Regions from separate parts of the Fodinicurvata halophila genome, predicted to be linked through region 3. Evidence: riboswitches for the same ligand, from Rfam matches in the RefSeq annotation. Region 3 holds a riboswitch; each other region holds the start of a gene.
What was found. Region 3 has a riboswitch for cobalamin ahead of ACFOW6_RS00430 (TonB-dependent receptor plug domain-containing protein). Riboswitches for the same ligand answer to the same signal wherever they lie in the genome.
Positions count from the first base shown of each region.

Region 1: linked by a shared signal. The riboswitch ahead of cobU (bifunctional adenosylcobinamide kinase/adenosylcobinamide-phosphate guanylyltransferase) and the one ahead of ACFOW6_RS00430 (TonB-dependent receptor plug domain-containing protein) in region 3 are both predicted to bind cobalamin.
Region 2: linked by a shared signal. The riboswitch ahead of ACFOW6_RS15075 (copper chaperone PCu(A)C) and the one ahead of ACFOW6_RS00430 (TonB-dependent receptor plug domain-containing protein) in region 3 are both predicted to bind cobalamin.

Region 1 is NZ_JBHSCW010000008.1:119,615-122,878, forward strand. Features, by position in the region: gene cobN (cobaltochelatase subunit CobN) at 1-292, opposite strand, end outside; gene cobW (cobalamin biosynthesis protein CobW) at 323-1,372, opposite strand; gene cobU (bifunctional adenosylcobinamide kinase/adenosylcobinamide-phosphate guanylyltransferase) at 1,369-1,929, opposite strand; cobalamin riboswitch at 2,029-2,234, opposite strand; gene ACFOW6_RS14555 (Tat pathway signal sequence domain protein) at 2,256-2,708, opposite strand; gene ACFOW6_RS14560 (ABC transporter ATP-binding protein) at 2,791-3,264, opposite strand, start outside.
Region 2 is NZ_JBHSCW010000010.1:1,841-5,104, forward strand. Features, by position in the region: gene ACFOW6_RS15065 (ISL3 family transposase) at 1-719, shown strand, start outside; tRNA gene ACFOW6_RS15070 (tRNA-Ser) at 782-872, opposite strand; cobalamin riboswitch at 1,184-1,384, shown strand; gene ACFOW6_RS15075 (copper chaperone PCu(A)C) at 1,524-2,009, shown strand; gene ACFOW6_RS15080 (glycerophosphodiester phosphodiesterase family protein) at 2,192-2,923, shown strand; gene ACFOW6_RS15085 (sn-glycerol-3-phosphate import ATP-binding protein UgpC) at 2,937-3,264, opposite strand, start outside.
Region 3 is NZ_JBHSCW010000001.1:77,544-80,807, reverse strand. Features, by position in the region: gene thyX (FAD-dependent thymidylate synthase) at 1-38, opposite strand, end outside; RNA gene ssrA (transfer-messenger RNA) at 174-546, shown strand; gene ACFOW6_RS00435 (SspB family protein) at 616-1,134, shown strand; cobalamin riboswitch at 1,196-1,397, shown strand; gene ACFOW6_RS00430 (TonB-dependent receptor plug domain-containing protein) at 1,516-3,264, shown strand, end outside.

The DNA.
Region 1 (3,264 bases), on a different contig from region 3:
CGACGCCATAGGACCAATAGCCGCGCCCACCGAGCACACGTACAACGACCAGCCGCGCCTCTTCCACGACCTGCTCCAGATAGAGATCCACCGACATGGGGTGACTGAGCTGCATCAGGTTGGCCAGACGCAGGCTGAGTCCTGGTTCCGCCAGTTCCCCCCACGCCGTGGACAGACTGGCCAGTTCCGTGTCGGCGGCCGATAGAAAGACGATGTCTCCGGGCGTCTGGCCGAGATCCACAGCCTCACTGCCATCGGAAACCCGGCCGGGCTGTGCCGCCAGAAGGTGCATGATTGTTGCCTGTCCCTGTCTTGTCGCCGTTCAGGCGGCGGCCTGTTCGCGCGCCAGGGCGTTCCGGATGGCGCTCTCGTCCAGTCCCGTCTCGCCGATAATGACCAGGCGTGTGGTCCGTGGCTCGGCCTCCCGCCAGTCGCGATCGAAGTAATGCTGGAAACGGGGACCGACACCCTGCACCACCAGGCGCATCTCCTTGCCGGCAATCGCGGCAAATCCCTTCACCCTCAAGACGCCGAAGCGCGCCGAAAGCGGAGTCACGAGATCGAGCAGGGCCTGCGGGGATTCGCATTCCCCCAACTCCACCACGAAAGACTCGAAATCGTCGTGATCATGATCGTCATCGCCATCATGGTGCGAGGGACGGCTGTCCAGGTCGTCCTCGGCGCCAGCGCCCAGTCCTAGTAGCACGCGCGGGTCCAGATGGCCTTGCGTGGCGGCCACGGCCGGCACGCCCTTGCGCAGATAGCCGTGGGTGGTTTCCAGCACTTTGCGATAGCCGTCCTCATCCAGCAGGTCGCGCTTGTTGACCACCACCAGGTCGGCACAGCTGAGCTGCTCCTCGAACAGTTCTTCCAGCGGGCTTTCATGATCAAGCGCCGGGTCTGCCTGGCGCTGGGCCTGCACAGCGTCAAGCGAACTGGTGAACACTCCGGCCTCTACGGCAGGACCGTCGACCACGGCAACGACCCCGTCCACCGTCACGCGATTGCGCACGTCCGGCCAACCGAAGGCCTTCACCAGGGGCTTGGGCAAGGCCAGCCCCGAGGTCTCTATGATGATGTGATCGGGCGGGTCCGGGCGATCGATCAGCTTCTGGATTGTCGGCAGGAAGTCGTCGGCCACCGTGCAGCAGATACAGCCGTTGGCCAGCTCCAGCACGTCATCGTCGCTGCAGCCTTCGACGCCGCAGCCCTTCAGGATTTCCCCGTCAACGCCAACGTCTCCGAACTCGTTGATGACCAGGGCCAGACGGCGCCCGCCGGCGTTCTCAAGCAGCGAGCGGATCAGGGTGGTCTTTCCCGCCCCCAGGAAACCCGTGATCACGGTGGCAGGTATCTTCGCGAGATCTTTCATCTGTCTGTCCCTTCCGGGGTTTTGAGAGTGAGCGGTAGGCCGGCTGCCAGGAAGACCACCTGATCGGCGGCGGCAGCCAATTGTTGATTGAGATATCCGGCATGATCGCGGAAGGACCGCGCCAGCGCATTGTCGGGCACGATGCCGAGACCGACCTCGTTGGAAACCATGACCAGAGGAGCGTCAAGATTCGGTAGCAATGCCAGCAGGCCGCCGATCTCGCGCATGACGTCGCGATCCTCCAGCATCAGATTGCTGAGCCAGAGCGTGAGACAATCCACCAGGACAGGACGTCCTGCAACATCGGCGGACTGGAGGACCTCCCCCAGTGCCATCGGGGCCTCGAACGTCGTCCATTGCGCTCCCCGACGCGCGCGATGGGCGGCAATGCGCGCCTCCATTTCCGCGTCGAAAGCTTGGGCGGTCGCGATATAGGCACAGCTCGTGCCCTCAGCCTCGATCAAGCTCTCTGCATGGCGGCTCTTGCCCGAGCGCGCGCCCCCCAGCACCAATGTCAGGGGTGGCAACTGCAGAGCTTCCTTCTCGATGGCTGACATGCCGCTGGAGTCTCCTGTCCCTCAGGCAGGACAGGCGACGCGGTGCAGCTTTGAAGGAAAGGCTGGAGTCCGGCGCCGCCGGTGCACCCCGCCCGGCGTTCAAATGCAGACTTTCGGGCAGGTTTCCTGGCTCACGGGTCATCGTCCGACGCTCCTGGCCTTCCCGATGCATTCACCAGTGGCCTCTTGTCGTCGCGCCGGACTCGCCGTTTACAGTTGCGGGGGCAGCCACGGCCTTGGCCGGAGTCTTCCGACCGCACCGCGTTCCCTCTCCCGATAATCCTGCCTTAACCTTAGGAAGTCCCCCTCAGGGAAGTCAACGACTCTTACTGATAGAATTCGACCTCTGTGCGATTGGCGAGCTCCAGGATATCGGCACAGTCCTCCCGTTCGCCGGAAGCATCGGCACAGGGCGAAACACCATTGACCAGCATGCGATCGATATCGGCGCACTGCTGCTCGGAGAAATCGAAGAACTTGACCGTCGAACGTCCCGTCTCCAGGGGAGCTGCCTCGATGGCGATGCGGCGGCTGATCACGCCCTCCGCATCGAACAGGACCAGATCGAGCCGGAACTGATCGAAGTCGCTGCCGCTGTCATTCTTGAACAGCATATAGGCCCGGCAGGTCTGGTCGACCTGTTCCAGCTTGTTGAGCTCCAGCGTGACACCTTCTGCCGGCGCCGCCTCTTCCATATCGTCCTGGGCTGCGGCGCTCATGGCCAAGCCCCCCGTTACAAGCCCGGACAACGCCATGGCCAGCAGTTTGTTTCGCTTCATTCTCTGCCTCCCGCTTGCTGTTGTTTCACTTCTCCAGTGCTCCCCCGGCAGGACACCTCCGGGCATTTGTCAAAAGCACCTCTCAGGCATGGACCGCCATGCCGATGGGACCCTCCGAGCGCCCTTCCAGCAACTGCCTCAGATGTGACTCCGAAGCTTGGCGAGCTGCCTCGGTCGACCCATTCCAAATGATCCGACCGTCATACAGCATGGCCAGATCGTCGTAAAATTCCAAGGCCGAAGACATCTCCGTCATGATACTGAAGACCGTGACCTGATGCTCTTGGACAATCCGGCGGATGAGGGAATTGGTATGCCTGGTCATGATCGGGTCCAACCCATCGGTCGGAGCATCGAGGATCAGGATGTCGGGGTTCATGGCGAAGGCCCGAGCCAGGGCAACGCGCTTCTGCATGCCGCCTGACAGCTCAGCCGGATAGCGCTCGCCCACCTGGGAGCTCAGGCCGAACAGGCCCAGTTTTTCGCGCGCCACCTCCCGCGCCTCCTGGCGAGAAACCTCGCCGCGGTTGAGAAGGCGAAAAGCGACATTCTCCCA
Region 2 (3,264 bases), on a different contig from region 3:
TCAGCCGCAAACAGGGCTACGCCACGAGCTTGGTGGATCTCAAGAACCATAAGGTGTTCGATGTGGTGCTGGGCCGTTCGGAGCCCAGCCTGCAGCGCTATCTCAGCCGCCTGCCGGGGCGCACGCAGGTCAGGCTGGTGGTGATGGATCTCTCCGAGACCTACCGCGCACTCGTGCGCCGGTACTTTCCCAACGCCCGGATCGTGGCCGATCGCTTCCATGTCGTCCACCTGGTCAACCAGCACTTCCTGAAGCTGTGGCAGCAGCAGGATCCCGAGGGCCGAAAGAACCGGGGGCTGCTCAGCCTGATGCGGCGCCATCAGTGGACGCTGAAGGCCGACCAGCAGCAGCGTCTGGCGCAGTATCTGGAGGAGCGTCCGGTGCTCAAGGCCCTCTACGCGGCCAAGCAGCGCCTGATGCGGTTCCTGCTGATGAAGACCCTGAATGCCAAACGCGCCAAAAAGGTCCTGCCGCGCTTCCTGGCGCTCCTCGAGCAGTTTGACAAGAGCCCGGCCAAAGCCCTGGCCACGACGCTCCGCTCCTGGCTCGAGCCGATTGTCCGAATGTGGCGGTTTTCCAAATCCAACGGCATCACCGAGGGCTTCCATACCAAGATGGAGATGATCTCGCGCCGCGCCTTCGGATTCAGGAATTTCGAGAATTACCGCATGAGGGTGCTCGCCCTCTGCGGGTGGAATGGTATAATCAACCGGGTCTGATGAATGCCCATCCCCCGTTCATGGGGAAGAACCAAAAAATAACATAAAATCAATTAGTTATCTGGCGGAGAGGGAGGGATTCGAACCCTCGGTAGGGGGTTACCCTACAACGGTTTTCGAGACCGCCCCGTTCGACCGCTCCGGCACCTCTCCGCGTGTCTGGTCGCCGGGCTGTGTGGCAGCCTGTGCGCGACCCGGTCGAGCAGGCGCGGAACCTAGCGCAAGCGCCCGGCTCCTGCAACCCGATCCTGGCTGCGTTCTTGCGGGCGTGGGCTACCTGCCCGTCCCCGATGTAGGCGCTCGACCGGGCCTTTGCCAACCCCCTGCACAGGCGGGTCGTTGCGTCCGCCTCCCGCCTGGTGCCCGGCCGGCGTGGCCCGGGAGGCCGGGGGGGCGGGAAGCCACACGCCGTTGCCCCGACTGGGCTGGACATCCCGGGGGCGTTCTGTAATTCTCCTTCCGCGTCATGGTTTTTCGACGGGCCGGAGTCGGTCTTCGTCCTGTCGGAAATGAAAAGGGAACCCGGTGCGAAGCCGGGGCTGCCCCCGCAACTGTGAGCGGTGCGGTTTCCGTCGCGAAAGTCACTGGCTGCCGGAGATGAAGAGGCGGCCGGGAAGGCAAGACGGTGGGACCGGACAAGCCGCAAGTCAGGAGACCTGCCATGACGGACACGATATTCATCCGACCGGGACGGGGTGTGTCCGGAACAAGGAGACTGGATCTGCGCCTGACGGCGTTTCACTTCCTGGCCCTACTCCCTATTTCAGGTCGCTGTTCGCAATAGAAGACCGGAGTACAAGACCCATGCGCATTCTCATCCTGACCGTCTTCCTGGCCCTTGCCGGAAGTGTATCCGCCGCCTTCGCCCATCACGACGGCGAGCGCTCGGCGGCCAAGAACATGGTCGTCAGCCATGCCTGGACCGTGGAGAACGCAGCCAACGCCCACGCCAACGCCGTCTACCTGACCCTGGAGAACACCGGCGGCGAGGACGACCGCCTGGTCGGCGCCGAGGTGGATTTCGCCAATGCCACCAGCTTCCGGGCGCCGGTTATGGACGACGAGGGCAGCTACAGCATGCGCCAGGTCGAGGCCATCGGCGTCGCGGCCGGCGAGTCGGTGACCCTGCAGCCCGGCGGTGCGCAGATCGTGCTGGAAGACCTGCAGGGCGAGTATCGCGCCGGCGATCACTTCCACATGACCCTGACCTTCGAGAAGGCCGGCTCGGTCGAGGTCGAGGTTGTGGTCGAGGACATGGACGAAGCCGAGACCGATACGCCGAGCAGCTGAGCTCTCGCGCCCGCCGACGCGGAGATCGAAGCCCCGTTCCCGATCCCGAGGAACGGGGCTTTTTCATGGGAGCGCCGTGCTCACGGCATGGACCCGGGGCAAGGGCTGTGATAGCTCCTGTATCCGAAGCGCACCGTCGAGCGGACGGGGAACGCAAGACGAGAGGGGGGACGACCCGAACAATGAAGAAACTGCCCAAGATCATCGGCCACCGCGGGGCTGCCGGCCTGGCGCCCGAGAACACGCTGGCGGGCTTTCGCAGGGCCGTGGATTTCGGCGTGCGCATGATCGAGCTGGATGCCAAGCTGACGGCCGACGGCGAGGTGATCTGTTTCCACGACGAGACCCTCGAGCGCACCACGAGCGGCCAGGGCGCCGTGGCAGAGACACCCTACGCCGAGATCGCCGAGCTGGACGCCGGGCGCTGGTTCGCCCCGGAGTTCGCGGGCACGCGCGTGCCGCTGCTCTCGGAGGCGCTTGCCTATTTCCGCGCGGCGGGCATTGCGGCCAATGTCGAGATCAAGCCCTGCCCCGGACGTGAGACGGAAACGGCGCTCAAGACCCTGGAGGTCCTGGACGCCCACTGGTCGGACGCGGACCCCCTGATGGTGATCTCCAGCTTCCAGCGTGTCTGCCTGGACCTGGCCCAGCAGCATGCGCCGCACTGGAAGCGCGCCCTGCTGACCCATCATTTCGAGGAAGGCTGGAAGCAGGCGGTGCGCGAGCTCGAGGCCTACAGCGTGCACGGCAACTTCGCCGCCTTCGGCAAGACGCACGCCATGGACGTCCAGCTGCTGGGCGCGCAGGCGGCGGCCTATACGGTGAACGACGTGGAGACCACCAAGATCCTGTTCTCGGCCGGGGTCGATTCGATCATCACCGACCGTCCCGACATCCTGGCGGCTTGGCTGTAAGGGGCGTGTTCGGTCAGCCCCCGGTCTTCCGGACTTCGTAATAGAGGCTGCGTCCGCTTTCCTGATCGAAGAGATGCAGCTTGCGCGGCCGGAAGGCCAGGTGCGCGACCTCTCCCTTGGCGACCTCCGGCACGCCGGACAGGCGCGCGACCACCGGCATGTCGATCTGCGGAATCTGGCCGTGCAGCAGGGTGTCGGCGCCCAGCACCTCCACTAGGTCCACAGAGAGCGGCAGGCTGGCCTCTTCGGGACTTTCCTGGGTCAGGTGCAGGTCTTCCGGCCGCAGCCCGACCATGACCGGGCGATCCGCCTGGATCTCCTCGGTGGCCTCGGGCAGCGGA
Region 3 (3,264 bases):
GGGCCTGCCTGTGGCGCCGAGTGTGCTTTGTCGGGCATGGGCTGAACTAAGTCTCTGGGCTGATTTGGTGAATCCGGAGTCGCTTTTCGCGGGTGCCGGGATCATAACGCAGTCCCCCGGAAAATCCCATGGCGAGTTCCGGCAAAAGAGATTCCGGGTAAATCCCGCAAGGTGCTCTTTTGTTGAGAGAAGAAAAGGCCTATATAGATGTATGCCGGGCAACCGGCTATGGCGCTAAACGGCCATGTGGAATAAGCGCAGTGGACCCGGGGGCAGTACCCGGCGCCTCCACCAATTCAAGCCACCCGCAGCCAGATGCGCGGGTGGCCTTATGGGGGCGAAACAGGATCGACACGCGTGGTAAAGATATGGTCGGCGCCCGGCATGGTACCGCCGTTATCGGGCCATCATAATAGTTGCCAACGACAACTATGCTGAGGCTCGCCTCGCCGCGTAATCTGCGGTCGGGCGAACCGACTTAAAGTCCTGGGCAATCAGCCGCTCAGGCGGGGTTTGGGGCGCACCTGGCAACAGAAGCGCCCCGCTTTCAAGCGCCTGCGCTTCACGTCCCGGCGGGAATGACGACAGCAATGACCAGGGGAGGTCGCTCGACCCATGAGCGATGAAATATTACGCTACGATCTGATGGTGGAAAACGCATTGCGCGGCGTGGTTCGTGCCGCGCTTCAGGAGGCGACCACCGAAGGGCTTCCGGGCGAGCATCATTTTTATATCACCTTCCTGACGGAACACGAGGGCGTGCAGATCCCCGATCGCCTGAAGGATCGCTATCCGGAAGAGATGACGATCGTGCTGCAGCACCGCTTCTGGGACCTCGAGGTCGGGGAGGACAAATTCTCCGTTACCCTGACCTTCAACGAGATCCCCGAGAACCTGATCATCCCCTACGAGGCCGTGACGGCCTTTGCCGATCCCAGCGTGCGATTCGGGCTGCAGTTTGGCAACGCCATCGAAAGCGATGAAGAAATCGAGATGAACAATCCCCTGGACGAGGATATGCCCCAGCAGGCACCTGTCCAGGACGAGCAGGGCCAGGCGGCCCAATCCGACGAGCCGGGTGAAAGCGCCGGCGAGAAGGTCGTTACGCTGGATCAGTTCCGGAAGAAGAACTGAAGTCGACCAGGCGACCTTCGCTCTGATCCGAAGAAATAGCTGGATCGGGCAGTGCGAATCCCCTACAAGCCCAAGTGACGGTTCCCATTCGGGATCAAAAGGGAACGCGGTGCGGGTGTCTATTCATCCAAGTCCGCGGCTGCCCCCGCAACTGTAAGCGGCGAGTGCTTCGTCGATACGCCACTGGACTCTCGGGGTCCGGGAAGGTGACGAAACAACCATGACCCGCAAGCCAGGAGACCTGCCGTCAGTCGTGGTCACACGCGAGCACACCGGGCGGGGGTTCCTGGTGCCGGACGAACCGCAGATCCTTATCTGAAAGCTGCGGAGAGACCTCGTTCGCGGTGACGTGCCACTGGCAAATCGCCCGAGGTCCTTGAAATGCTTTCAGTCTTTTCCGGCCGTCCCGGCCGTCATTTCCGCTTCTTCAGTCTTGCGCTTCTGTCCTTCGCCAGTCTCGGGGCTCCGCCCAGCCTGGCCCAGGATGAATCTTCCGAGATCCTCCAGGAACCGCTGCAACTGGATGATATTTCCGTAACTGCAAACATGGTTCCCACGGAGAAAAGCAAGGTGGGCAGCTCCGTGACGCGCTTCACGGGCGAGGAGCTGGAAGAACGCCGGACCCGGCTTGTGTCCGATGTCCTGCGCGAAGTGCCCGGCGTGGCCGTCAACCGCACCGGCCCTGTGGGGCAGTTGACCCAGGTGCGCATTCGCGGATCCGAGGGCAACCAGACGCTGGTCCTGATCGACGGCATGCGCGTCAACGACCCCTCGGCGGGCTCGGAGTTCGATTTTGCCCATCTTCTGGCCGAGGAGGTCGAGCGGGTCGAGGTCCTGCGTGGCCCGCAGAGTGCGCTCTATGGTTCGGACGCCTTGGGAGGCGTCATCAATATCGTGACACGCAGCGGCTCACGCGAGCCCGAAGCGCGGATCAAAGCCGAGGGAGGCTCCTTCAATACGGCATTGGGCCATGCCTCCTTCAGCGACGGCGGCGAGAAATACGACTATATCGTCAGTGGCACCGGCTTCCGTACCAAGGGCACCTCGGTGGCGGACAAGCGCAACGGTCATGACGAAGCCGACGGCTACGAAAACCTGACAGGCTTCGCGAAGATGAACCTGAGGCCGGTGGACAATTTCGAATTCTCCTTTGTCGGGCGCTTCGTCGATTTCGACTCCCAGGGGGATGAGGAGATCGCCGGGGTTGGCGCTGTCGACGGGGACGGCAGTACGGAAGGCACTCAAGTCTACACCCGGGCCCAGGGACGTCTGAACCTGCTGGACGACAGGTGGGAACAGACGCTGGGACTGTCCTATGTCCGTCATCGGCGGGATTATCTGGACGACGGCGATGTCACCAGTCACTACGAGGGCGAGACCCGGCGCATCGATTACCAAAGCGATTTCTCCTTCGAGACCCCCAGCCTGCTCGACGCCTCACACGTGGCGACCTTCGCAATCCAGCACGAGGACAGAGCCGCCATCTCGGAGAGTGCCTTCTCCACCTTTGATCGTGATATCTCCTCCACCGGCTTCGTCGGCCAGTATCAGGCAACCCTGTTCGAGAGACTGACGCTGACGGGCAGTTTGCGCCATGATCGAAACGAGTTGTTCGAAGATACGAACACCTATCGCGCCACGGCGGCCTTCTCGATCTTCGAAACAGGCACGAAACTGCGCGCCTCCTATGGGACCGGCGTCAAGAATCCGACCCTGTTCGAACTTTATGGCTACACGAATACCTATCGCGGCAATCCGGACCTGGAGCCGGAAGAGGCCAGGGGCTGGGATGTCGGTTTCGACCAGAACTTCTGGAACAGCCGTGCGATGCTTGATGCGACCTATTTCGAACAGAGGATCGACAACCTGATTCAGGGGACAGGAGAGAGCTCGATCAACCTGTCCGGCGAGACGAAAGTGCGCGGCGTGGAACTGGGACTCACGGCCGAGGTTCTGGAGAACCTGACCGCTCGCGCCTCCTATACCTATACCCATGGAGAGGATGCGGCGGGCGAGGAACTCGTGCGCCGACCGAAGCACCTGGCCAGCCTGAACCTGAACTACCGCTTTCTGGAGGACCGCGCCAATCTCAACCTGGGCGTGATCTACAACGGCGATCAGAAGGATTGG